DNA from 3 places in the Massilia luteola genome. Region 3 is predicted to be linked to each of the others. Evidence: predicted binding sites of a transcription regulator. Region 3 holds the regulator's gene; each other region holds the start of a gene.

Region 1 (7,630 bases), on a different contig from region 3:
GTGCACCCGGCCTTCCGGCAGGGTGTCGCGCCAGGTCCAGCCGAGCACGCGCAGGCCGGAGCGGCGCACGGCTTCTTCCAGTTGCGGCTGCAGGGCGCGCAGGTGGAGCAGGGTATCGGCGTTGGGGGCGCACAGTTCGAGCATGACGCCGTCGGCCAGCGGCTCCGCCTGTACGGTGACGACCGAGCCGTCGGCCAGCACCAGTTCCAGGCGCAAGGCCGTGCGGCGGCGCCGGCGCTGCGATTTCTGCTGTTGTTCCTCTTCCCCGATCACGCGCAGGTGCTGGGCCTGCGGACCGCCCGGATGCACGGTGAAGCGCCAGGCGTCGGGCGGCAGCGTGGCCAGGTCGGCCTGGCGCAGCACGCGTCCATCCAGCCCGCTCTGCAGCAGGGCGCTGGGCAGCAATTGACCGCGCTGCTGCTGGGATGCCTGGATCGCGCGCGTGACCAGTTGGCTGCCGTAGCTGCGCACCATGCCGCGCCATGAAGTCGCGAGCGCGCCACCGTCCGGACTCGGCCAGGTGAGTTGGCGTGCCATCACCACCTGGTCGGGGCGCATGGCCGCGGCGTCGGGCAAAGCGTCGCCGGCGGGCAGGACGGGCGTCGGCTGCGCGGCGGGCAGGGGCAGCGGGATCGCCTCGAGCTCGGCCTGCAATAGTGCCACCGGGACGGCGGCCGCGACCGCGCCGACCGGCGTTGCCGGCAGCGGACCGGCGGCGCTCGCCGGCATGACGGGCGGCGGAAGGGCGGGAAAGGAAATGCTGGCCATGATCTCGGCAGTGTAAAGTGAAAAGGCCAGCTTGTGGCTGGCCTTTCATGCATGCCCGGCTGTACCAGCCCGGGCGGTGGCCAATCCTGGCCCTGCGATTACTGCAGCAGGGACATGACCATCGACGACATGCTGTTGGTCTGCTTCAGCATGGCGGTACCAGCTTGCATCAGCATCTGGTTCGAGGTCATGCTCGACGACTCGGTCGCGAAGTCGACGTCCATGATGCGGCCGGTTGCAGCCTGCGTGTTGCTCGAGATGTTCGACAGGTTGTTGTAGACGTGGTCGAGGCGGTTCGACACGGCGCCCAGCTTCGAACGCAGGGTCGACACGGCGTCGATCGCGGTGCTCAGGTTGCCGATCGCAGCGTTGGCGCCAGCGGTCGTGGTCAGGTCGGTGCCGGCGGACGGGGTGGCCGCGAGGCTGCCGTCGCCTGCGTAGGTAGCGCTGGTGGCGGTCGAGATCGAGCTGTTCACCGAGGTCAGTTCGGCGCTGAAGTTCGCGGTCATGGTCTCCGAGCTGTCGGCGCCGATCTGGAACGTGATGCCGGTGGCGGTGCTCAGTTTGCTCGTGCCGTCGGTGTTCAGCAGCTTGGTGCCGCCGAACTTGGTGTTCGAGAAGATGTTCGACAGTTCGTCGGTCAGCGAGTTGTATTCGGACTGCATCGCGGTCTGGTCATCGGCGGACGACGAACCGTCGGCGGACTGGGTGGCCAGGTCCTTCATGCGGGTCAGGATGTTGTTGACTTCGTTCAGCGCGCCGTCGGCGGTCTGCAGCATGGAGATCGAGTTCTGGGTGTTGCGCATGGCGACCGACATACCGCTGGTCTGGGCTTTCAGGCGGGTCGCGATCTGCAGGCCGGCAGCGTCGTCCATTGCCGAATTGATACGGTAGCCGGTCGACAGGCGGGTCATCGACGTCGAGAGGCTCGACTGGGTGCGGCTCAGGGAATTTTGTGCGGAAAGCGATGCGACGTTGGTGTGAAGGCTCAGCATGATATGGCTCCTAGTGGCTTGGATACTGTTTGGAGGTTGCGCATCTCGCGCTCTCACAAGTACAAGACGACCGTTCAGCCGGACTCATTAAATGCCGAGTGGAAATTTTTTGAAAAAAGTTTTCAGGTGCCCGAGATGGGGCGGATATGACGAAACCGGATAAGCAAAATTGAAACGATTCGTTCGCGGTTCGACGCGTGTTCTTTACGCTATGGCTTCCAGAACCTTGAACGAGAGAACACATGTTGTCAAAAAAACTGATCCAGGCCCTGCTGGCCGTCGCGCTCGTCGCGCCGACCGTACATGCCGCCGACGTCACCCTGCTGAACGTGTCGTACGACCCGACGCGCGAGCTGTACCAGGACGTCGACAAGGCGTTCGCCGCCAGGTGGAAAGCGCAGACGGGAGACAATGTCGTGTTCAAGGCGTCCCACGGCGGCTCGGGCAAGCAGGCCCGTGCCGTGATCGACGGCCTGGGCGCGGACGTCGTCACGCTGGCCCTCGCCGGGGACATCGACGCGATCGCCGAGCGGGGCCTGATCGCCAGGGATTGGCAGAAACGCCTGCAGCACAACAGCTCGCCCTACAACTCGACCATCGTGTTCCTGGTGCGCAAGGGCAATCCGAAAGGCATCCACGACTGGAACGACCTGATCAAGCCGGGCGTGCAAGTCATCACGCCCAACCCGAAAACGTCGGGCGGGGCGCGCTGGAATTACCTGGCGGCCTGGGGCAATGCCCTGAAACAGCCGGGCGGCAGCGAAGCGAAGGCGCGCGACTACGTGGCGAAGCTGTTCAGGAACGTGCCCGTCCTCGATTCGGGCGCCCGCGGCGCGACGACCACCTTCGTCGAGCGTGGCATCGGCGACGTGCTGATCGCGTGGGAAAACGAAGCGATCCTGGCCATCAAGGAACTGGGCCCGGACAAGTTCGACATCGTGGCGCCGCAACAGAGCATCCTGGCCGAGCCGCCGGTCGCCGTCGTCGACAAGGTGGTCGACCGGCGCGGCACCCGCAAGGTGGCGGACGCCTACCTGCGGTTCTTGTATACGGATGAGGGCCAGGACATCATCGCGAAGCATTTCTACCGCCCGATCAATGCGACGATCGGCCGCAAATACGCCGCGCAGTTCCCGCACGTGAAGCTGTTTACCATCGACGACGTGTTCGGCGGCTGGAGCAGGGCGCAGAAGATCCACTTCGCGGACGGCGGGACGTTCGACCAGCTGTACCGGCCGGGCGCGAAATAAGCGGACGCCCGCCGGCTTCACGCGCGGGGCAGCTTTCATGTCGAGCCGCGCCGTCGCACAAGATCCGTTCGGTTATGTTCGAGGAAATGATATAAACCCGAATATCGACCGATCAGGAGACCCGTATGCAGGACCACCACGCCCTCAAGAAGGGCATCGCCGCCGCCGCGCTGGCGCTGTCCGTTCTCGCCGCCGCGCCGGCCCAGGCGCAGCCGGCGACCATCGCCGCCCAGGCCGACGGCATGGACGTCCGCCAGGGCAGCCTGCGCATCCGCGTGCTCGCGCTCACCGACGACATCCTGCGCGTGACGATGGGCGCGGCCGGGACGCTGCCGGAAGACGCCAGCTGGGCCGTGCCGGCCGACGTGCGCGCGCACCGCGTGCACGTGCAGGCCAGCCCGACGGGATTTTCCACGCGCACGCTGCGCGTCGACGTGCGCGACGGCCGCCTCGTGGTGAGCGATCTGGCGGGCAAGGTCATCTCGGCCGACGCCATCGATCCCGTCAAGGTCGACGGCCACGCGTTCACGCTGCGCAAGCAGATGCCGCAGGCCGAGCATTACTTCGGCCTCGGCGACAAGACCGGGGGCCTGGACCGGCGCGGCAAGAGCTTCGTCGACTGGAACACGGACGCCTTCGGCTTCGGCTCGGCCGACGACCCGATCTATAAGTCGATCCCGTTCTTCATCGGCGTCGGCGGCGCCGGCGGCAGCTACGGCGTCTTCCTCGACAACACCTACCGCAGCTGGTTCGACTTCGGCCACCGCGAGGACGGCGTGCTGGCGTTCGGCGCGCCGGACGGCCCGATCGACTACTACCTGATCCACGGCCCGTCGACGGCCGAGGTGGTGCGCCGCTACACCGACCTGACGGGCAAGGCGCCGCTGGTGCCGCGCTGGGCCTTGGGCTACCAGCAGTCGCGCTACAGCTATATGTCGGCCGACGAACTGCGCGGCGTCGCCGCGCGGCTGCGCGCCGAGCGCGTGCCCACCGACGTGGTCTGGCTCGACATCGACTGGCAGGACCGCAACCGCCCGTTCACCGTCGATAAAAAAGCGTTCCCCGACATGCCGGGCCTGATCCGCGACCTGGGCCGCCAGGGCATCAAGGTGATCACGATCACCGACCTGCACGTGGCCAAGGTGGAGCAGGGCTATGCGCCGTACGCCAGCGGCGTGAAGGGCGACCATTTCGTGAAGAACGCCGACGGCACGACCTATGTCGCGCCGGTGTGGCCCGGCCCGTCCGTGTTCCCCGACTTCACCCAGGCCGCCACGCGCGACTGGTGGGGCGGCCTGTTCAAGGAGCAGGTGCAGTGGGGCGTGGCCGGTTCGTGGAACGACATGAACGAGCCGGCCATCTTCAATACGCCGACCAAGACCATGCCGGACGAGACGCGCCACCGCATCGCGTCCGACGATTTCGCGCCGAGAACCGCCGACCACCGCGAGATCCACAACGTGTACGGCATGCAGAACACGCGCGCCACCTACGACGGGCTGCGCAAGCTGGCGCCGGGCGAGCGCGCCGTCGTGATGACGCGCGCCAGTTATGCCGGCGGCCAGCGCTATGCCGTCACCTGGACCGGCGACAACAGCGCCACCTGGGACCACCTGAAGCTGTCGGTCCAGCAGATCATCAACCTGGGCCTGTCCGGCTTTTCGTACGGCGCGGCCGACGTCAGCGGCTTCACCGGCGGACCGGGTCCCGACCTGCTCACGCGCTGGTTCGAGATCGGCGCGTTCTACCCGCTGTTCCGCGATCACTCGGCCAAGGGCACGCCGCGCGTGGAGCCGTGGGTCGACGGTCCGGAACACCTGGCGATCCGGCGCAAATTCGTCGAGGAGCGCTACAAGCTGATGCCGTACCTGTACGCGCTGGCCGAGCAGAACGCGCGCACCGGCGACCCGATCCTGCGGCCCGTGTTCTACGACTACCCGTCGGCGTTGAACCTGCCGTGCGAGCAGTCGTGGACCTTCACGCTGGGCCGTGCGCTGCTCGTGTCGCCGCCGCCGCATCCCGAATCGCCCCAGTCCTATCGCACCTGCCTGCCGGAGGGCGGCTGGTTCGATTACTGGACGGGACTGCCCGTCGGCCAGCCGGCGCCGGCCGCGCAAGACCAGGTGATCCAGTCCGCCACGCAGGCCACGGGCGAGGCGCACGGCGGCGGTTCGTTCGTGACGGAGACCGTGCGCCTCGCGCACCTGCCCGTGTACGTGCGCGCGGGGACGATCCTGCCGCGCCAGAACGTCGTGCAGTCCACGGCCGACACGCCGCGCGGCCCGCTGATGCTGGACGTGTATCCGGGCCCCGACTGCACGGGCGAGCTGTATCTCGACGACGGCCATTCGATGGACTTCGAGAAGGGCGGCTATCTGCGCCAGACCGTGAGCTGCACCGTGAAGCCGGACGGCGTCGCCATCGCGTTCGGCCCGCGCGAAGGCCGCTTCGCGCCGTGGTGGCGCCAGGTGGCCGTCACCGTGCACGGCTGGCAGGGCAAGGCCGACGTGCGCGCCGGCGGGCGCGCGCTGGCGGGCCGGGCCGATGCGGCCACGCGCACCGTGAGCTTTACGCTGGACGATGTGGCGCAACCCGCGACGGTGGTGGTGCGCAGGCAGTAAGCGCAGGCCGCACGCGTTCGGCGCCGTCCGGTCCTGTCCTTTCCGATGGGGTCGATGCTACCGATCCCCTCGACGTGCCAGTCGCCGCGCTGTTTCAAGGCTGATTTCGCCAGCCCGCCATTCAGCGCGTGCGCTCCCTCGATGGGGCCGCGCAAATTTTTTTCGGATACGGTGTAACCGGATGCGCGGCGCGCGCGAACTAACCATGGTGATCATCAAATGAGCGTCCCGACATGTCCACCATGCGTTTCTCTGCCGCGCTTGCCGGCAGCATACGGCCGGCAGCCGGCCTGCCTTCGACCGCTGCGTCCACCGCCTGCCTGACGCCGTTCGCCCGGACAGGGAGGATGCAATGACCAGCCCGGACGCCGTCATTCATCCCGCCTGGCTACGGATGACGCACTGGCTGAACGCCGCGGCCGTGTCGGTGCTGGTGACCAGCGGCTGGCGCATCTACGACGCGACCGGTTTCCTGGGCGTGACCATTCCTCCCGCCGCGACGCTGGGCGGTTGGCTGGGCGGCGCGCTCGCCTGGCATTTCGCCGCCATGTGGCTGCTGGTCGGAAACGGTCTGTTGTATCTGGCGCTCAACCTGGCGTCGGGACGTCTCCGCCGCCGGTTTTTCCCGATTGCGCCGCGCCAGGTGTGGCGCGACCTGGCCGCCGCGCTGCGCGGCCGTCTTTCCCATGCCGATCCGCGCCATTACAACAGTGTCCAACGGCTGGCCTACGTGTTCGTCATGGTGGACAGTATCGTGCTGGTGGTGTCCGGCCTCGTGCTGTGGAAGTCGGTGCAGTTCCCGCTGCTGCGCACGCTCGTGGGTGGCTACGAGGGCGCGCGGCGTGTGCATTTCTTCGCCATGGCCGGCCTGTGCGGCTTCGTCCTGGTGCATGTGGCGATGGTCGCCCTGGTGCCCCGCACGCTGCTGGCCATGCTGCGCGGCCGCTGACTCCCGATCAAGGACATCGACATGACAACCGACAAACCCCGCACCATGGCCGTGCCCGGAGACGGCGCCGACATGCTGGCCGACGCGATCCGGCGCGTCGCCCAGCCATCGCGCCGCGCTTTTCTCCAGCGCACCTTGACGCTCGGCGGACTCAGCCTCTTGACCGGATGCACGCCGGACAGCGAAGCGAGTATCGAGCGCGCGCTGGCATCGATTTCCCGCTTCAACGACCGGGCCCAGGCGGCCCTGTTCGATCCGACGCGCCTCGCGCCGACGTATCCGGACAGCATGATCACACGCCCGTTCCCGTTCAACGCCTACTATGGCGAGGACGAGGTGCGGGTCGTCGACGGCGATGCTTGGCGCCTCGAGCTCTCCGGCCTGATCGCTGACCGCAAGCCATGGACCCTGGCCGAGCTGCGCGCCATGCCGCAGCAATCGCAGGTCACGCGGCATATCTGCGTGGAAGGCTGGAGCGCCATCGGCAAATGGGGCGGCGTGCCGTTCTCGTATTTTTTGCGCCGGGTCGGCGCCGACCTGGGCGCCAAATACGTCGGCTTCAAGTGCGCCGACGATTACTTCACCAGCATCGACATGGCGACGGCGCTGCATCCGCAAACGCTGATGGCGTTGACCTATGACGGACAAACGCTGCCGCCGCGGTACGGCTATCCGATGAAACTGCGCATGCCGACCAAGCTCGGCTACAAGAATCCCAAGCATATCCAGGCCATCTTCGTGACCAACACGTATCCGGGCGGTTACTGGGAAGACCAGGGTTACAACTGGTTCGGCGGCAGCTGAGCGCCCAACTTTCGCACCATCCTCACGTTTTATCCACCAGAAAGGAAATACCATGAAAGCATTCGTCACCACCCTGATCGCGGCCAGCCTCCTCTCAGGCGCCGCCTTTGCCCAGGACGCCATGAAGAAGGACGCGATGGCTCACGACACGATGGCCAAGGACGCCATGAAGAAACCGGCGATGCAAAAGGATGCCATGGGCAAGGACGCCATGAAGAAGGACGCCATGAAGAAAGACGCCAT
Region 2 (7,630 bases), on a different contig from region 3:
CTGGCGCAACGAATCGTTCCGCGGCTACGCCGACTACATGCAGACGGAGGAATTCGCGGCCAACGTCGATGCCGTCATCGAACTGGGGCGCGCCACGTCGTGCGTGCTGATGTGCGCGGAAGCGGTGCCGTGGCGCTGCCACCGCTCGCTCGTGGCCGACGCGCTGCTGGTGCGCGGTGTGCCGGTCGACGACATCATCGATGCGCGCCAGCGCCGTCCGCACAAGCTGACGCCGTTCGCCCACGTCGAGGGCTTGCGCATCACGTATCCGCCGGAGCCGGACCCGCAGGGACAGCTCAGCCTGGATTGACCACGCGGGCGACGGCCGCGCTCAAGTCCGCGAGCTGGAACGGTTTGCGCAGCACGGCATGGGTGCCGATCGCGTTTTCGATGGCGCCCATGTCGGCATAGCCCGTCGCCACCAGCACGGGCAAACGCGGGAACAGCTGACGCGCGCGCACGGCGAGTTCGACACCCGTCATGTCGGGCATCAGGTAATCCGTCAACAGCAGTCCCGGCTCGCCGGACGCGAGCACGGCGAGGCCTTGCGTGCCGCCGCCCGCCTGCGACACGTCGCACCCGAGGGCCAGCAGCGCATCGACGATGCCCGCGCGCACGTCGCCGTCGTCCTCGACCACGAGCACCTTCAGGCCGGCCAGCCCCTGGCGGTCGATGGCGGCAGCACCGTCGCCGGCGGCGTCGCCCTGGGCGGCCTGCAGCCAGATCGCCACGGTCGCGCCATTGCCGGGCGCGCTGTGGATGAAGGCCCCGCCGCCCGATTGCTGGGCCATGCCGTAGACCTGGCTCAGGCCCAGCCCGGTGCCTTTGCCGACGCCCTTGGTCGTGAAGAAGGGTTCGAAGACCTTGGCGGCGATTTCCGGCGACATGCCGGGGCCGTTGTCGGACACCGTCACGCACACGTAGCTGCCCGCGGGCAGCGTGCCGGCGGGCGGCTGCGCGCGCGTGGCGCGCACGTCGATGCGCCCGTGGCCGGCCATCGCGTCGCGCGCATTGATGACCAGGTTCAGCAACGCCATCTCCAGCTGGCTCGTATCCGCGAGCACGGCGTCGACGTCGTCGCCGGCCGCGACCGTGAGTTCGATGCCCGCGCCCAGGATCGGTTTCGCGAGTTCCTCGACGTTCTCGAACAGCGTCTTGACGGCCAGCGGGCGCAGGTCGAGCAACTGGTTGCGCGCAAACGACAGGAGCTGGCTGGTGAGCTTGGCGCCGCGCCGGCACGCGGCTTGTGCCGTCTTCGCACGTGCCCGCGTCGAGTCTTCGCGCGAAAACATATTGATGAGTTCCATATTGCCCTGGACGACGTTCAACAAATTATTGAAGTCATGCGCGATGCCGCCCGTGAAGCGGCCGAGAAACTCGAGCTTTTGCGCCTGCGCCATGGCCTGCTGCGCGCGCTCGCGCTCCATGATCTCCGCCGTGAGCCGGTCGTTGGCGCGCGCCAGCGCCCAGGTGCGCTCGTCGACGCGCGCTTCCAGGTTCGCGTTCAGCGACGCCAGCTCGTCGGCGACGGCTTCGCGCTGCGCCAGCACCTCGCGCGCCTGGTACTGGCGCCGGCGCGCCCGCAGGGCCGAGCCCGCCGCCGTGGCCAGGGTGTCCGCGCTGAGCGGGCGTTCGAGCAGGATCACGTTGCCGAGCGCGGCCAGCGTCGTCTTCAGCTGCGCGGGCGCGGCGCCGAAGCGCTTGGCCAGCAGGACGACGAACGGGAAATCCGACCAGGCGGCCTGTTTGCCCAGCCATTGTGCGATGCGCGTCAACGCCTGCGGCGACAGCGCCTCTTCAGAGACGATGGCCGCCGCCGCGCCCTGGTCGACCGCATCGACGAGGTCGTCGGCATTGGCGACGACCTCGCAATCGACGCCGTCGCGCGCGACGACGCCCGCGATGACGTCGGCGTCGCGTCCGTGCGGCGCGACAATGAGGACACGCTGTTCGCGGCGGTCAGCCGTTGGCATCGGTGGCGACCAACATTGGGGTTGCCCCGCGATAGGTCGGCAGGCCCGTCAGCACGCCCTCGAAGCCTTCCAGCGCGGCGCCGACTTCGATGCCGGCGGGGCCGAGCAACAGTTCGTGGATGGTCAGCGCGTGGCTCGTCGTCCTGCTCTTGGCCACGGTAATCGCGCGGCGCAGCTGGCCGCCCGCTTCGAAGTAGCGCAGCAGGATCGTCGCATCGCTCAGGTAGCTGAGATCGACGTCGCGGGCTCCCTCGCCGATGATCCCGTGCTCGCCCAGGATCAGCGCGGTGGTGACGCCTTTCTGGTTGAGGTAGGCGAGCAATTCATGCATCTGGAGGGTCAGGAACTGTTCGCCGGGCATGGCTTGAAGATAGGCATTCAGGCTGTCGATGGCGATGAAGGTCGCGCCGTCGATCTCCACGGAATCGCGCAGCATCTGGGCGAACTGGCCCGGCGCCAGCTCGGCCGGATCGATGTGGCGCACGGTCAGCAGGCCCGTGTGCAGGTGCGGCCGCAGGTCGAGCCCGAGCGCCGCGGCGCGGGCGAAGAACGTGCCCAAGCCCTCGTCGAACAGGTAATAGGACGCCCGCTCGCCCCGGTTCAAGGCCGACAGCATGCAGCGCACGACCACCGTCGTCTTGCCGACGCCGGATGGCCCGACGAACAGCGTATTGGTGCCGGACACGAGGCCGCCGCCGAGCAGGGTGTCGAGGCCGCGCGAGCCGGTCGAGCGCGTGATCGGCCTGAACTCCGCGCTGTGCTCGGCCGCGACCAGCCTGGGAAAGATCCGGATGCCGCCGGTGTCCAGGATGTAGTCGTGGTAGCCGCCGCGGAACGCGATGCCGCGCATTTTCATCACGTTCACGCGGCGCCGCTCCTTGCCGAATTCCTTGGCCAGTTGTTCCAGGCAGACGACGCCGTGGGCGATGCTGTGCAAGTGCTGGTCGGACTGGCTCGTCTTGTCGTCGAGCATGAGCACGGTACAGGCGCGCGACGCAAAAAATTGCTTGAGCGCCAAAATCTGGCGGCGATAACGCAAGGGGTTCTGGGCCAGCAGGCGCATTTCGGACAGGCTGTCGAAGACGACGCGCGCCGGTTTGATCTTGTCGACCTGCTCCATGACGCCACGCGCCGTTTCGCCGAGTTCGATCTCGGCGGGATGCAGGATCGACTGCTGCGTGTCCGGGTCCAGCGCCTCGTCGCTGGCGAGCTCGAAGATCGCGAGCTTGTCGAGCGACCAGCCGTGGCTGTCGGCCACCGCCATCAACTCGTCCGCCGTTTCCGACAACGTGATGTAGAGCCCGGCTTCGCCCTTGGCGGCGCCGTCGAGCAGAAACTGCATGCCGAGCGTCGTCTTGCCGGTGCCCGGCGTGCCTTCGATCAGGTACACCCGCTCGGCCGTCAGGCCGCCGCCCAGGATGTCGTCCAGGCCGGGAACGCCGGTCGATATGCGGCGGGTAAGCTTGCGTGGTGCTGCAGGAAAGGGCGACGGTTCAAACATACGGGCACATCCGAAAAAGGCGGTGGAGCGCACCCGGGCGGGCGCGATGACGGTCGCGATGGACACGACAGTTCGATTATAAGACCAACCCGCCGACCCTCGGCGCGAACAAGGACCGCCCCCCAGTTCCGCCCGACTTTTGCGCCCGGCTTTGCTTTCCCAGCGGCAACAATGTTAAAGTTGCGATCTGGGAAAAAGTTATCGGAGCGGTATCATGCTGATTGTCGTGGGTTTCGTGATCGTGCTGCTGGCCGTGTTCGGCGGCTTCGTGCTGCAGGACGGGCACCTGGCCGCGTTGTTCCAGCCTTACGAACTGCTGATGATCTTCGGCGGCGCGCTGGGCGCGTTCGTCATCGCCAACGACCGCAAGGCCATCGGTCTCACGTGGCGGAGCATGCCGATGCTGTTCCATGGCTCGCGTTACACGCGCGAGTTGTACATGTCGTTGATGGCGCTCATGTTCGACCTGTTGACAAAGGTCCGCCGCGAAGGGTTGATGGCGCTCGAGAACGAGATCGACGCGCCCTACGAAAGCGCCATCTTCACGAAATACCGCGTCATCCTGCTGGACGACCATCTGCTGGAATTCATGACGGACTATCTGCGCCTGCTGGTGTCGGGCACGATGAACAGCTACCAGCTGGAAAACCTGATGGACAACGAGATCGAGACCTACCAGGAAGACGCCGACATTCCCGTGCAGGCCATCCACAAGCTGGCGGACGGCATGCCCGCGTTCGGCATCGTGGCGGCCGTGATGGGCGTCGTGCACACGATGGGCGCCATCGGCCGCCCGCCGGCGGAGCTGGGGGCCCTGATCGCGGCCGCGCTCGTCGGCACCTTCCTCGGCATCCTGTTGTCGTACGGCCTCGTCGCGCCGCTCGCGAGCCTGCTGCACAGGCGCCACCAGGAAGCCGCCAAGGCGCTGCAATGCGTGAAAGTAACATTGCTGGCGTCGATGAACGGCTACGCGCCGACGATCGCCGTGGAATTCGGCCGCAAGGTCATCTCGGCCACCGAGCGCCCGACCTTCGCCGAACTGGAAGGCCATGTGCGGCAGCTGAAGTCGCGCTGACCGGCGTCAGCGCCGCGGCGCCATCTCGATGCCGGCCAGTTTCCAGCTCCACGGGCCGGCGCGCCGGAAGACGAAGCTGCCGCCGTCCTGCGCCGTCACGGCAAAGCGATTCAAGCCGCGGTAGGCCAGCCGATAGCGCGGCGTCTCGCGCACCGGTTCAGGGGCGGCGGCTTCCGGTGCCCGCTCCGGCTTCGCGATCTCGATCCGGCCATGTTCGACCATGGCGCTGACGCCGGCCGGCGACACGACCGCGTCGACGAGGGGATTGACGAGGGCCAGCGCGAACGCCGAGCCGATCGCGGCAAACGGATTGTCGCCCTTGGTCTCCCCGCCATCCCGGCCCATCGCGGCGAGCAACTGGCCTTTCACGCTGGCGCGCAGGGCGGGAAAGTCGACTTGCGCGGACACGGCCCCGGCATCGCGGCGGGCGACGGCGGATTGCAGGCGGTGCAGCGTCCACCACGGGCTGGCGGCGCTGGTGCCGAGGGCGACGAGGAGGGCGCCGGCGGCGAGGGCTCGGGTGCGGTTCATCATGAAATCTTTGCTTTTGGAAAAGCGCCATGATAGCGGATACAAACGACGAGGCCGGAACGGTCGCCCGTCCCGGCCTCGCGTGATCGGCCTGCCGCTCGCTCAGTGATGGCGGCGATGCCGCGTCACCGTCACGTGCTTGCGGCCGTGGCGGGTGCTGCCGCCGACCGACGCGCGGATGCGCGGGCCGCCGGCGGAAGCGCGCACGCGCGGGGATTCGGCGCGCGTCGAGACGGGACCGGCGTCGCCCAGCACGTGGCGGCGGATGTTCAGGGCGTCCAGGAAGCGCACGGACGACGCGCCCGCGTTCAGCAGCACCATGGTCGCGTTCTTGCCGGCAGCCTTGATGCGCATGATCAGGCAGCGGCCCGCTTCCTGGGTGTAGCCGGTCTTCGACAGGCCGATGTCCCAGCCCTTCGCGCCGACGAGGCGGTTCGTGTTGTGGTACTCGACTTCACGGCCCTTGATGTTGATCAAGTCCTTGGGCGACGTCGTGATGCGGGTGATTTCCGGATAGTTCGAGGCGGCGGTGGCCATCTTGACGAGGTCGGCGGCCGTCGAACGGTTGTGCGGGCTCAGGCCGGTCGGCTCCTCGAGGACCGTCTGGGTCATGCCCAGTGCCGCGATCTTGCGGTTGACCGCGCCGTGGAAGGCCTCGATGCCGCCCGGGTAGGTGCGCGCCAGCGCGGCGGCCGCGCGGTTGTCCGAGGACATCAGCGCCAGCTGCAGCACGTCGCGGCGCGGAATGGTCGCGCCGACGGGGACGCGCGACGAGCTGTGCTTCAGCATGTCGACGTCTTCCTTCTCGATCTCGATCGGCTCGTTCATGTCCTGGTGGGCATCGAGCACGACCATGGCGGTCATGAGCTTGGTCAGCGAAGCGATCGGCGCGACGGTACCGGCGTTCTTTTCGAACAGCACTTTGCCGGTGTCGTCTTCGACGACGAGCACGGATTGCGATCCGAACGGCACGGCGAGGGCCGCTGCGCTGGAGATCGTCATCACTACGGCAGCGAGAAATTTTTTGATCATGGATGGTGTCTTGTACGGTTAATGGTCGGGCGCCGGACGGCGGCGGAACATCAGCGTCGGGTTGGCAGATAGCGTCTAGCTATACAGCAACAAATAAAGTTGAAAGATAGCACTAAAGATTGACATATGTCCATGTCCCTTAGTGAAATATCGAGTCCACCGGAAAGATTCTACAAGAAAAAAAAGCCCCGCGTTGCCGCAGGGCCTTCTTTTTGAACGGAATTTTCTAATGTGTCTTATTTTGACTGGTAGATTTTGTCGAATTCACCACCATCGTCGAAATGTCGTTTCTGCGCGGCACGCCATCCGCCGAACACCTCATCCACGGTGAACAACTTGATCGGCTTGTAGTTCGCTGCGAACTGCTTCATGACTTTTTCGTTGCGCACGCGCAGATAATGCTTCGCGCCGATGGCCTGTCCCGTTTCCGAATACAGGAAGTTGAGGTAGGCGGTGGCTTCCTTGCGGATGCCCTTGCGGTCGACGACCTTGTCGACGACGGCCACGGGCGACTCGGCCAGCACGGAGATCGACGGGTACACGACTTCGAAGTCGTTGCCGAACTCGGCGCGGACCAGGTTCACCTCGTTCTCGAACGTGACGAGCGCGTCGCCGATCTGGCGCTGCGTGAACGTGGTGGTGGCGGCGCGGCCGCCGGCGTCCAGCACGGGCACGTTCTTGAAGATCTTGCCGACGAGTTCGCGCGCCTGCGCTTCGTTGCCGCCCTTCTTGATCACGGAGCCCCATGCCGCCAGGTAGGTATAGCGGCCGTTGCCGGCCGTCTTCGGGTTCGGAATGACGACTTTCACGCCCGGCTTGGCGAGGTCGGCCCAGTCGTGGATGCCCTTGGGATTGCCCTTGCGGACCAGGAACACCATGGTCGAGTAGTAGGGCGCGGCATTGTCCGGGAATTTCTTCGCCCAGTCCTTCGCGACGAGGCCGCGGTCGGCCAGCATGTCGATGTCGTTGGCCTGGTTCATCGTGACGACGGACGCTTCCAGGCCGTCGGCGACGGCGCGCGCCTGCTTGCTGGAGCCGCCGTGCGATTGCTTGATCGTGATGGTTGCGCCGGTCGTCTTTTTCCACTCGGCGACGAAGGCCGGATTGATGTCCTTGTACAACTCGCGTGCCACGTCGTACGACACGTTCAGCAGTTCGACGCCGGCGGCCTGGGCAGTGAACGGCAGCACGGCACTGCCGAGTGTCAGCGCGAGCAATGCGCGACGCAGCGAGGAAACGGATGGGATCGCCATGTTGTTTTTCCTTGTAAAGACTCTCTTGGGGTGATGGATGATCAGTTAAAAAATAGCAAAACAAAAGTACATTTTTATCATATGCTTAGACGCCATATGACGCATGCATACGTTTGGAGCCCGCGCAAAGCAGGTAAATCGCGTTTGGGTTATAGTCCGGCCTTTGCTGTTCGGGCCGGCTACCGGTCCGTTGAATCATCGTTCGTTCCAGGTTGATGCTGAAAAACAATGGGTATCGAAATTCGCCACGCAACACCGAATGACG
Region 3 (7,630 bases):
TTCTTCGCCAGCAGGTCGAGGCGCGCACGGTCGCGCTTGGCCTCTTCCGCCCGTTTGTGGGCGAGGATGTTCGACAGGGGCAGCGCGTCGACCTCGACCATGGTATTCGTCCGGTTCGCGGCGCCGCGGCCGCCGAACGCATCGCCCAGCGCTTCCGACAGCACCGTGTACTTGCCGATATTAACCACGGACACTGCGTACATGACGACGAAGAACGCGAACAGCAAGGTGATGAAGTCGGCGTAGGAAATCAGCCAGCGCTCGTGGTTCTCGGTGTCCTGTTCGTACGGTCGGCGGCGCGCCATGGCTGCGGAATCAGTGCTGCGCCAGCAGGCACGCCACGCGCTCTTCGATCACGCGCGTGTAGTCGCCGGTGGCGATGTCGTGGAAGACATCGGTGAGGATCTCGTACTGGGTCACGCGCTCGGCGACGATGCCCTTGATCTTGTTGCCGACCGGGTAGAAGAACAGGTTCGCGAGGCCGACGCCGTACACGGTCGAGACGAACGCGACGGCGATGCCGGCGCCCAGGCGCGACGGGTCGGACAGGTTTTCCATCACGTGGATCAGGCCCAGCACGGCGCCGAGGATGCCGACCGTCGGCGCATAGCCGGCCGCCGATTCCCAGATGCGCGCGGCTTGCCGTTCGCGGAATTCGTAGGTGTTGATTTCCGTGTCGAGCAGGCTGCGCAGCTTGTCCGGCTGGATGCCGTCGACGACGAGGCGCAAGCCCTTCTGGATGAACGGATCGGCCTTCGCCACATACTGTTCGAGCGACAGCAGCCCGTCGCGCCGTGCCGACAGGCTCCACAGGTTGATCTCGCGTGCGAGCGCCTGGCGGCGGTCGGGCGGCGTGATGAACACCCAGCGCAGCATGCGCACGCCGCGCACGAACGCCTGCGCCTTGGTCTGCAGCAGCACGGCGCCGAACGTGCCGACGACGACGATCGCGAACGCGGCCGGCTGGATCAGCGAGGAGAATTTGCCGCCGTCGAGCGTGTGTCCAACGAAGACCCCGGCCAGCGCCAGTGCGAGGCCGAGCAGGCTGGTCAGGTCCACGAACGCTCCCGCAGATAGGTACGCAGGCGCGCCACGGCCTGGGTGTGCAGCTGCGAGACGCGCGATTCCGACACGCCCATCACGGCGCCGATTTCCTTGAGGTTGAGTTCCTCTTCGTAGTACAGGCCCATCAGCATCTTCTCGCGCGGCGGCAGCGCATCGATGGCGTCGATGACGGTCTGGCGGAAGTCCGTGTCGAGCAGGCTCTTGAGCGGATCGTCGTCGTCCACGGCATAGCGGTCGAGGAAACTGTCGCTGCCCTCTTCGTCATGGAAATCCTCGTAGTAAACGAGCTGGTGGCCGCCGGAATCGCCCAGCAGGTCCTGGTAATCGGCCAGCGACAGCTTGAGCGACTTCGCCACTTCGGATTCGCTGGGCGGACGACCCAGCTGCTGCTGCAGCGCAGCCATGGCCTGCTCGACCTTGCGCATATTGGCGCGCGTGGAGCGCGGCATCCAGTCGCTGCTGCGCAGCTCGTCCAGCATGGCGCCGCGGATGCGCAGCACCGCATAGGTCTCGAACTGCGCGCCGTGGTTCTCCTCGTAGCGGTTGATCGCATCGAGCAGGCCCATCATGCCTGCCTGTACCAGGTCATCGACTTCGACGGACGGCGGGAGCTTGGCCTTCATCTGGTGGGCGAGACGCTTCACCAACGGCATGTGCTCCGTCAGCAGAGAGTTCTTGTCCGCTTTCCCTTTGACCGTGTACATGGTTCCAGTGATTGGTTAATCATTGCCGCTTCAAGCGGCCCGTCCCTGCTGGATGCCCGTGCGCGCGAAGCGCCCGGCCAGGCGGCGGAAAGCCACCGAAGCGCCGGCCAGCGGGAATGCGTCGACCACGGCGCGCCCGAGGCGCGCGGCGCGGTGCAGGTACTCGTCCGCCGGCACGGAGCCCATGGAGCTCAGCGTTACCGCCAAGTAACGAGTTGCCGCAGATGACATATTATCGTATACCACCTTCGCCTCGGCTTCGGTAGCGCCGGTGACAAGAATACCGAACGGACGGCGGCCGAGCTGCTGCGACAGCCGCTTGATCAACGCATACGCGTTCGTGATCGACGTGGCGCTCGTCGACACCTGCACGACGATCTCGGACGTGGCCATGATCGGCACGGAGAACGTGCCATCCTGGGAAAATTCCCCGTCGACGATCACGATGCTGCCGGACGATTGCTGGACCAGCACGTCGAAGGCTTTGGCCAGACGCCGCATCTCATCCGCTCCCCCCGCGCTCCCCGTCGTCCCCGCGCTTCCCGTCGCCCCCGCGAAGGCGGGGGCCCAATCTTGCTGGCGCACCCTGCTGTTCGAAGACACTTGGGTTCCCGCCTGCGCGGGAACGACGGAAGGATGCGCGCGCACGGCGGAAGGATGCGCCGGGACGGCGCCGTGCGCCATCTTCACCACGGAGAATCCCTGCGGCACCGGATGGATCACCTGGTTCAGCGCGCATTCCTGGCGCGCCACCTGCAGCAGGCTGGGGCTGCGGTCGACGCCGAGGCGCTGGGCCACGCCGTAGTCGCGCGTGCAGGCGTCCACGATCATCACGTCATTGCCGGACTGGGCCAGCGAAGCGCCCAGGTTGACGAGCATGGCGCCCTTGTCATCCTCGGGCGTGGCGGAAAGAAAGGTCACGATGCGCGGCTTGGGGCCCGCCAGCATCCGGCGCAGGCCCTCCGCCTGGTCGAAGTCGAAACTAGCCAACGTACACCTCGCGCAGCGAACGGTCGTTGTTCAGGTTGCCGAGGCCGGCCATCATCAGCGGCAGGTCGGCATCTTGCAATTGGGCGGCGGCGTCGCGCTTGTTGCGGAAGGCGCGGTCGACGAGCATCGCGCGGTCGGCCAGGTGCAGGTCTTCCGGCACGCGCTGGCCGGTGGAGATGTAGTACAGGTTCAGCTTCTGGCGCACGAGCACGTCCAGCACGTTGCCGATCGATGCGGCCTCGTCCAGCTTGGTCATGATGCAGCCGGCCAGGCCGGTGCCCTGGTAGGCGCGCACGACTTCGTTGAGGGTCTCGTTGGTCGACGTCGCGTTCAGGCACAGCAGGCGCTTCACGTCGGCGCCAGACTCCGTCAGCATGGCGACCTGCTCCGTCACCATCTGGTCGCGCTGCGACATGCCGATCGTGTCGATCAGCACCGTGTGCTTGTTGCGCAGTTCCTTGAGGGCGATGCGCAGGTCGGCCTCGTCCTTCACCGAGTGCACCATCACGCCCAGTATCTTGCCGTAGATGCGCAGTTGTTCGTGGCCGCCGATACGATAGGCGTCCGTCGTGATCAGCGCCAGCTTTTCCGGACCGTGGCGCATGACGCAGCGCGCCGCCAGCTTGGCGGTGGTCGTCGTCTTGCCGACGCCGGTCGGGCCGACCAGCGCGAACACGCCGCCGCGGTCGAGGATGGCATCCTCGTCGGCCATCGTCGTGATGTTGCGCGACAGGACAGTCTTGATCCAGCGCAGCGACTCGGCCGCATCCTTACCGGCTGGCAGCTTGTCGACCAGGTAGCGCGACAGGCTCGCCGAAAAGCCGGCGGCCAGCATCTCGCGCAGCACGGCGGCTTTCTGCGGTTCGCGCTGCTGGGTGCTGCCCCACGACAGTTCGGCCAGTTGCGTTTCCATCATGCCGCGCATGGCACGGATTTCGCTCATCATGCCGCTCATTTCGGCGGCGGCGGATTCCTTCGCCTGGGCGATCGCGGCCGACATCATCGCGGTCATCGCGGCCATGTCGAAGGCCGGCGCTTCCGGTTGCGCGGCGCGGCGGTTGGCATACGTCGGCGGCACGGCGGGCGCGGCCGGCTCGTCCAGGTCGTACAGCGAATTCAGCGATTGGCGTGCGGCCGGGGCTTCCTGGAACGGACGGGCTGCGGGGGCGTCGGCGAACGAACGGGCCTGCGGCGCTTCCTGGAAAGCGCGTGCAGGACGCGCGGCCGGGCGCGGCGCCGGCGCCGGCTCCAGGTCATCGAACGAGGGTTCCTGCATGTGCAGGTTCGGACGCGGCGCCGCCATCTCCGATTCCGGCGCGGGCGAGGCCAGCGACGCGACGTCGTCGTTGTCCAGCGCCAGGATCTCGACCACGCCATCGACCGGGCGATTCGACAGGATGACCGCGTCCGGCCCCAATGCCTCGCGCACTTTGCGCAGGGCTTCACGGGAAGTCGCCGCTGTAAATTTCTTCACGTTCATCGTTGTTCTCCGCTCTTCCTGGCTGTGGCTTAAGGTGGTTCGCTGTCCGGTCATGCGGGCACAATGGCCCATTCACGGATAGGATTATTGACGATGCCGGGAGGAAACGATTGGAGGAAAAGGCGGGGGAAAATCCGCCTATTCGATCAAACTCAAAACGGCGGGACGTTATTCCTGAAGAATAATTCTGGTCACAGGCCGCGATCGCTGCCATTCTGTCACCTGAACGGCCGTAAATTGCGCGACGGGTTGCTATTTTGACATGCACAATGTAGCGAATTGTGCAGGCAATGTAAAAAAAGCAAAATTATGTAGCCGCCGGTAATTTAAATAACTGTAAATCTCTTCAATTGTAACGACCGGCAACAAAGCTCATGCTAGACTGTATTTAAAAAACGATGAGACGGTCAGACATAGAAAGGCCAGCAGATGAAACTGAGACTACCGAAGCGTCATTCCGCTGCCAACATGGAAGCCTTGCTCGTGCATTTCAGCACGTCGCTCGATCGTAGTCTTCCCACTTTGCGGACATTTTTCATCGTGACGGGCGTGATTGCGGCGGCAGCCCGCACAGGCATATTTTCCGACTTCATGTTCGCCACCGGCCTCTTGCTTCAGTTCGCGATATGGTTCGAGCACTGGTGGATGCAAAAACGGACCCGCTGAGGGTCCGTTTTTTCATCTTGGTTCTGAAACGCTTCACCGCAACTTGGCGTTCACGGTGACATTGGAACCGATCCTGCCTGCCTCGCCAGCGGTCCAGCGTCCACGCACCAGACGTCCATACACTGCGACGTAGATCACAACCTGGGCCAGTACGGTCAGGATGCTCATTGCGATCGACGTCCCGACCGCCACGCTCACCGCCACGCAAACGGCGACGACGGGAGGGATGATGCATGCTACCGCGGCATTGCGCTTCCATGGATTCTTGGAATTCTTGTCAACGTATCTGAATACGATCCGGCGATACACGAGGGTATGCAGGTGCAGCGCGTCCGGCGCGCCCGGGCTGACTTTCTGGATGAAGCGTCGACGATAAATGCTGAAAAGCACTTCGATGACAGGATACGCGCAGATGGACAGCACTTGCCAGGCATTCACGCTGGCGTTACGTACCAGCAGCAGCACCGCCATTTCGGAAACCCAAAATCCGAGGAAATAAGCACCGCCGTCGCCCAGGAAGAGTTTACCGCGCGGATAGTTCAACGCCATGAAACCGAGCGTGGCGCCGATGCACAGCACGCCGAGATTCGCCACGAGGTTGTCGCCGCACCGCAGTGCAACCGCGGCCAGGCCTGCGGCCATGATGACGATCGTGCTGCTGGACAGGCCGTTGAATCCGTCGATGATGTTGATCGCATTCGAACCGCCGGCCACGACGACGGCAGTCACGAGGAGCGCGAACGGCACGAAGGCAAGCAGCGCATCCACGCCCCAGAGGTCCAGGTCACTCAGGGTCGCACCCAATAATGCGCTGGCGGCCAGCGCGCTCAACGCGGTTGCCGTCAAGCGCATCCGTACCGACACGCGCTTCGTGAAGTCCTCGATCAGACCGGCCACAAAGGCAGGCAGGCTCGCGACGACCAACAGCAACATGTCCGCGCCGATCGACGATGTTTGTCCCGCCTGGTACAAGCTTCGAAATGCTATGCCCCCCACCAGAATGCCAGTGATGACACCCAGTCCTCCGATGCGAGGAACTGCAGTCGTATGCACTTTTTGCACACCATCCAGATCATGGTCGTGCGACAGGCCGCCATGCCATTTTTGCGACAGGACGATGAGCACACTGACCAAGAGACTTGCAGCGAAAGCGATCAACGCGAGCTGAAAGAGCTGAATTTCCGACATTGTCCTGTTTCCCTCACGCGCATGTACGATCCCGGCGCGTGTTTGCAGATGGATAAAGATGTGTTACTGATTCGGCGCCCAGAAATGATGAGCAGAACACGGTTCGATCACGGCGAATGCGCTGATTTTTCGAACGCATGATGTTATCACGAATCAATATTACAAATTGACTTTTAACATACAGTGCGTTGGTCCGTTGCGGCGCAACAACCAGAGGTATGTCGTGGGGGCAAAAATCTGCGTTTCGTGCCTTTCTGACAGGCAATCTATCTATAACATACGCCAGCGCGATTGAGTCTCGCGGCTGCTTTTCAACAATTAATGAATAGGCGCCACCACGGCTGCTAGGTGCCGAAATCATCGCTCGATGACGGCATCAGGCCGCACCAACGAGGCTCGTCACACGGATGGTTTTCGATTCCGGAATCTCGGAATGCGACAACACCTTGAGCTGCGGCAGCGCCCGGCGCAGGAAGCGCGACAGCAAGGTGCGCAGCGGTCCCGGCACGAGCAGCACGGGCGTCAGCCCCATCGCTTCCTGCTGCTGTGCCGCGTTGGCGGCCTGCTGGACGATGGTGTCGGCCAGGCCGGGTTCGATACCCGTGCCGTCGCCGCCGGCGTTCAGGGCCTGCACGAGCAGGCGTTCGAGACGATTGTCCAGGGTCATCACGGACAGCTCGTTGGTGCCCGGGAATAGCTGCTGCACGATGGCGCGGCCCAGCGCGACGCGCACCAGCGACGTCAGGTCGTTCGGATCGTTGGTCGCGCCGCCATGCTCGGACAGCGTCTCGATGATCGTGCGCATGTCGCGGATGTGCACGCCTTCCTGCAGCAGGTTCTGCAACACTTTCTGCAGGGTCGACAGGGACACGACCTTGGGCACCAGGTCCTCGACCAGCTTGGGCGCATCCTTGGCCAGGTGATCGAGCAACGCCTGCACTTCCATCCGGCCCAGCAGTTCCGACGCGTGCGTCGTGATCAGGTGGTTCAGGTGGGTGGCGATGACGGTGCCGGCGTCGACGACGGTATAGCCCATGCTCTGCGCATCGTCCTTCAGGCTGGCGTCGATCCAGATGGCCGGCAGGCCGAATGCGGGATCCGTCGTCACGAGGCCCGGCAGCGTGCCGCTCGCCATGCCCGGGTTGATCGCCAGGTATTGGCCATTCATCGCCTCGCCGCTGCCCACTTCCACGCCCTTGAGGGTGATGCGGTAGGCCGACGGCTTCAGCTCCAGGTTGTCGCGGATGTGCACGGGCGGCGCCAGGAAACCGACTTCCTGCGCGAATTTCTTGCGGATGCCCTTGATGCGCTTCAGCAGTTCGCCATTCTGCCCCTTGTCGACGAGCGGAATCAGGCGGTAGCCCACTTCGAGGCCGAGGGTATCGACCGGCAGGACGTCCTGCCAGCTCGCTTCTTCCTGCTCGGCCGGCGTGGTGGCGGCCGCGGCGCCGCCCGGCGTACCCGCCGGTCCCGCACCGCCGGGCGCGCCCTGCAATTCTTCCGGGGGCATGTTTTTACGACGCTTTTCGAGCAGATA

What was found. Region 3 encodes FliA, which starts transcription of late flagellar genes. Its sites were predicted from a motif close to CTAAAGTTTNNNNNNNNNNNGCCGNTA; they were not measured.
Region 1: the regulator FliA is predicted to act here: its motif matches at 1,911-1,937, upstream of U9J41_RS19720 (flagellin N-terminal helical domain-containing protein).
Region 2: the regulator FliA is predicted to act here: its motif matches at 3,649-3,675, upstream of motA (flagellar motor stator protein MotA).

Annotation. Positions count from the first base shown of each region.
Region 1 covers NZ_JAXOFN010000020.1:101,860-109,489, forward strand. Annotated here, with positions in the region: gene U9J41_RS19715 (hypothetical protein) at 1-768, opposite strand, end outside; gene U9J41_RS19720 (flagellin N-terminal helical domain-containing protein) at 867-1,763, opposite strand; gene U9J41_RS19725 (sulfate ABC transporter substrate-binding protein) at 2,006-3,013, shown strand; gene U9J41_RS19730 (glycoside hydrolase family 31 protein) at 3,139-5,634, shown strand; gene U9J41_RS19735 (cytochrome b/b6 domain-containing protein) at 5,987-6,583, shown strand; gene U9J41_RS19740 (molybdopterin-dependent oxidoreductase) at 6,629-7,387, shown strand; gene U9J41_RS19745 (pentapeptide MXKDX repeat protein) at 7,440-7,630, shown strand, end outside.
Region 2 covers NZ_JAXOFN010000001.1:521,052-528,681, forward strand. Annotated here, with positions in the region: gene U9J41_RS02320 (DUF488 domain-containing protein) at 1-310, shown strand, start outside; gene U9J41_RS02325 (ATP-binding protein) at 297-1,973, opposite strand; gene U9J41_RS02330 (ATPase domain-containing protein) at 1,960-3,474, opposite strand; gene motA (flagellar motor stator protein MotA) at 3,689-4,549, shown strand; gene U9J41_RS02340 (DUF2939 domain-containing protein) at 4,556-5,080, opposite strand; gene U9J41_RS02345 (serine hydrolase) at 5,183-6,112, opposite strand; gene U9J41_RS02350 (sulfate ABC transporter substrate-binding protein) at 6,349-7,365, opposite strand; gene U9J41_RS02355 (GNAT family N-acetyltransferase) at 7,594-7,630, shown strand, end outside.
Region 3 covers NZ_JAXOFN010000019.1:86,480-94,109, forward strand. Annotated here, with positions in the region: gene motD (flagellar motor protein MotD) at 1-305, opposite strand, end outside; gene U9J41_RS19115 (flagellar motor protein) at 316-1,059, opposite strand; gene U9J41_RS19120 (RNA polymerase sigma factor FliA) at 1,050-1,769, opposite strand; gene U9J41_RS19125 (MinD/ParA family ATP-binding protein) at 1,800-2,759, opposite strand; gene flhF (flagellar biosynthesis GTPase FlhF) at 2,752-4,239, opposite strand; gene U9J41_RS19135 (hypothetical protein) at 4,669-4,905, shown strand; gene U9J41_RS19140 (MraY family glycosyltransferase) at 4,939-6,093, opposite strand; gene flhA (flagellar biosynthesis protein FlhA) at 6,470-7,630, opposite strand, start outside.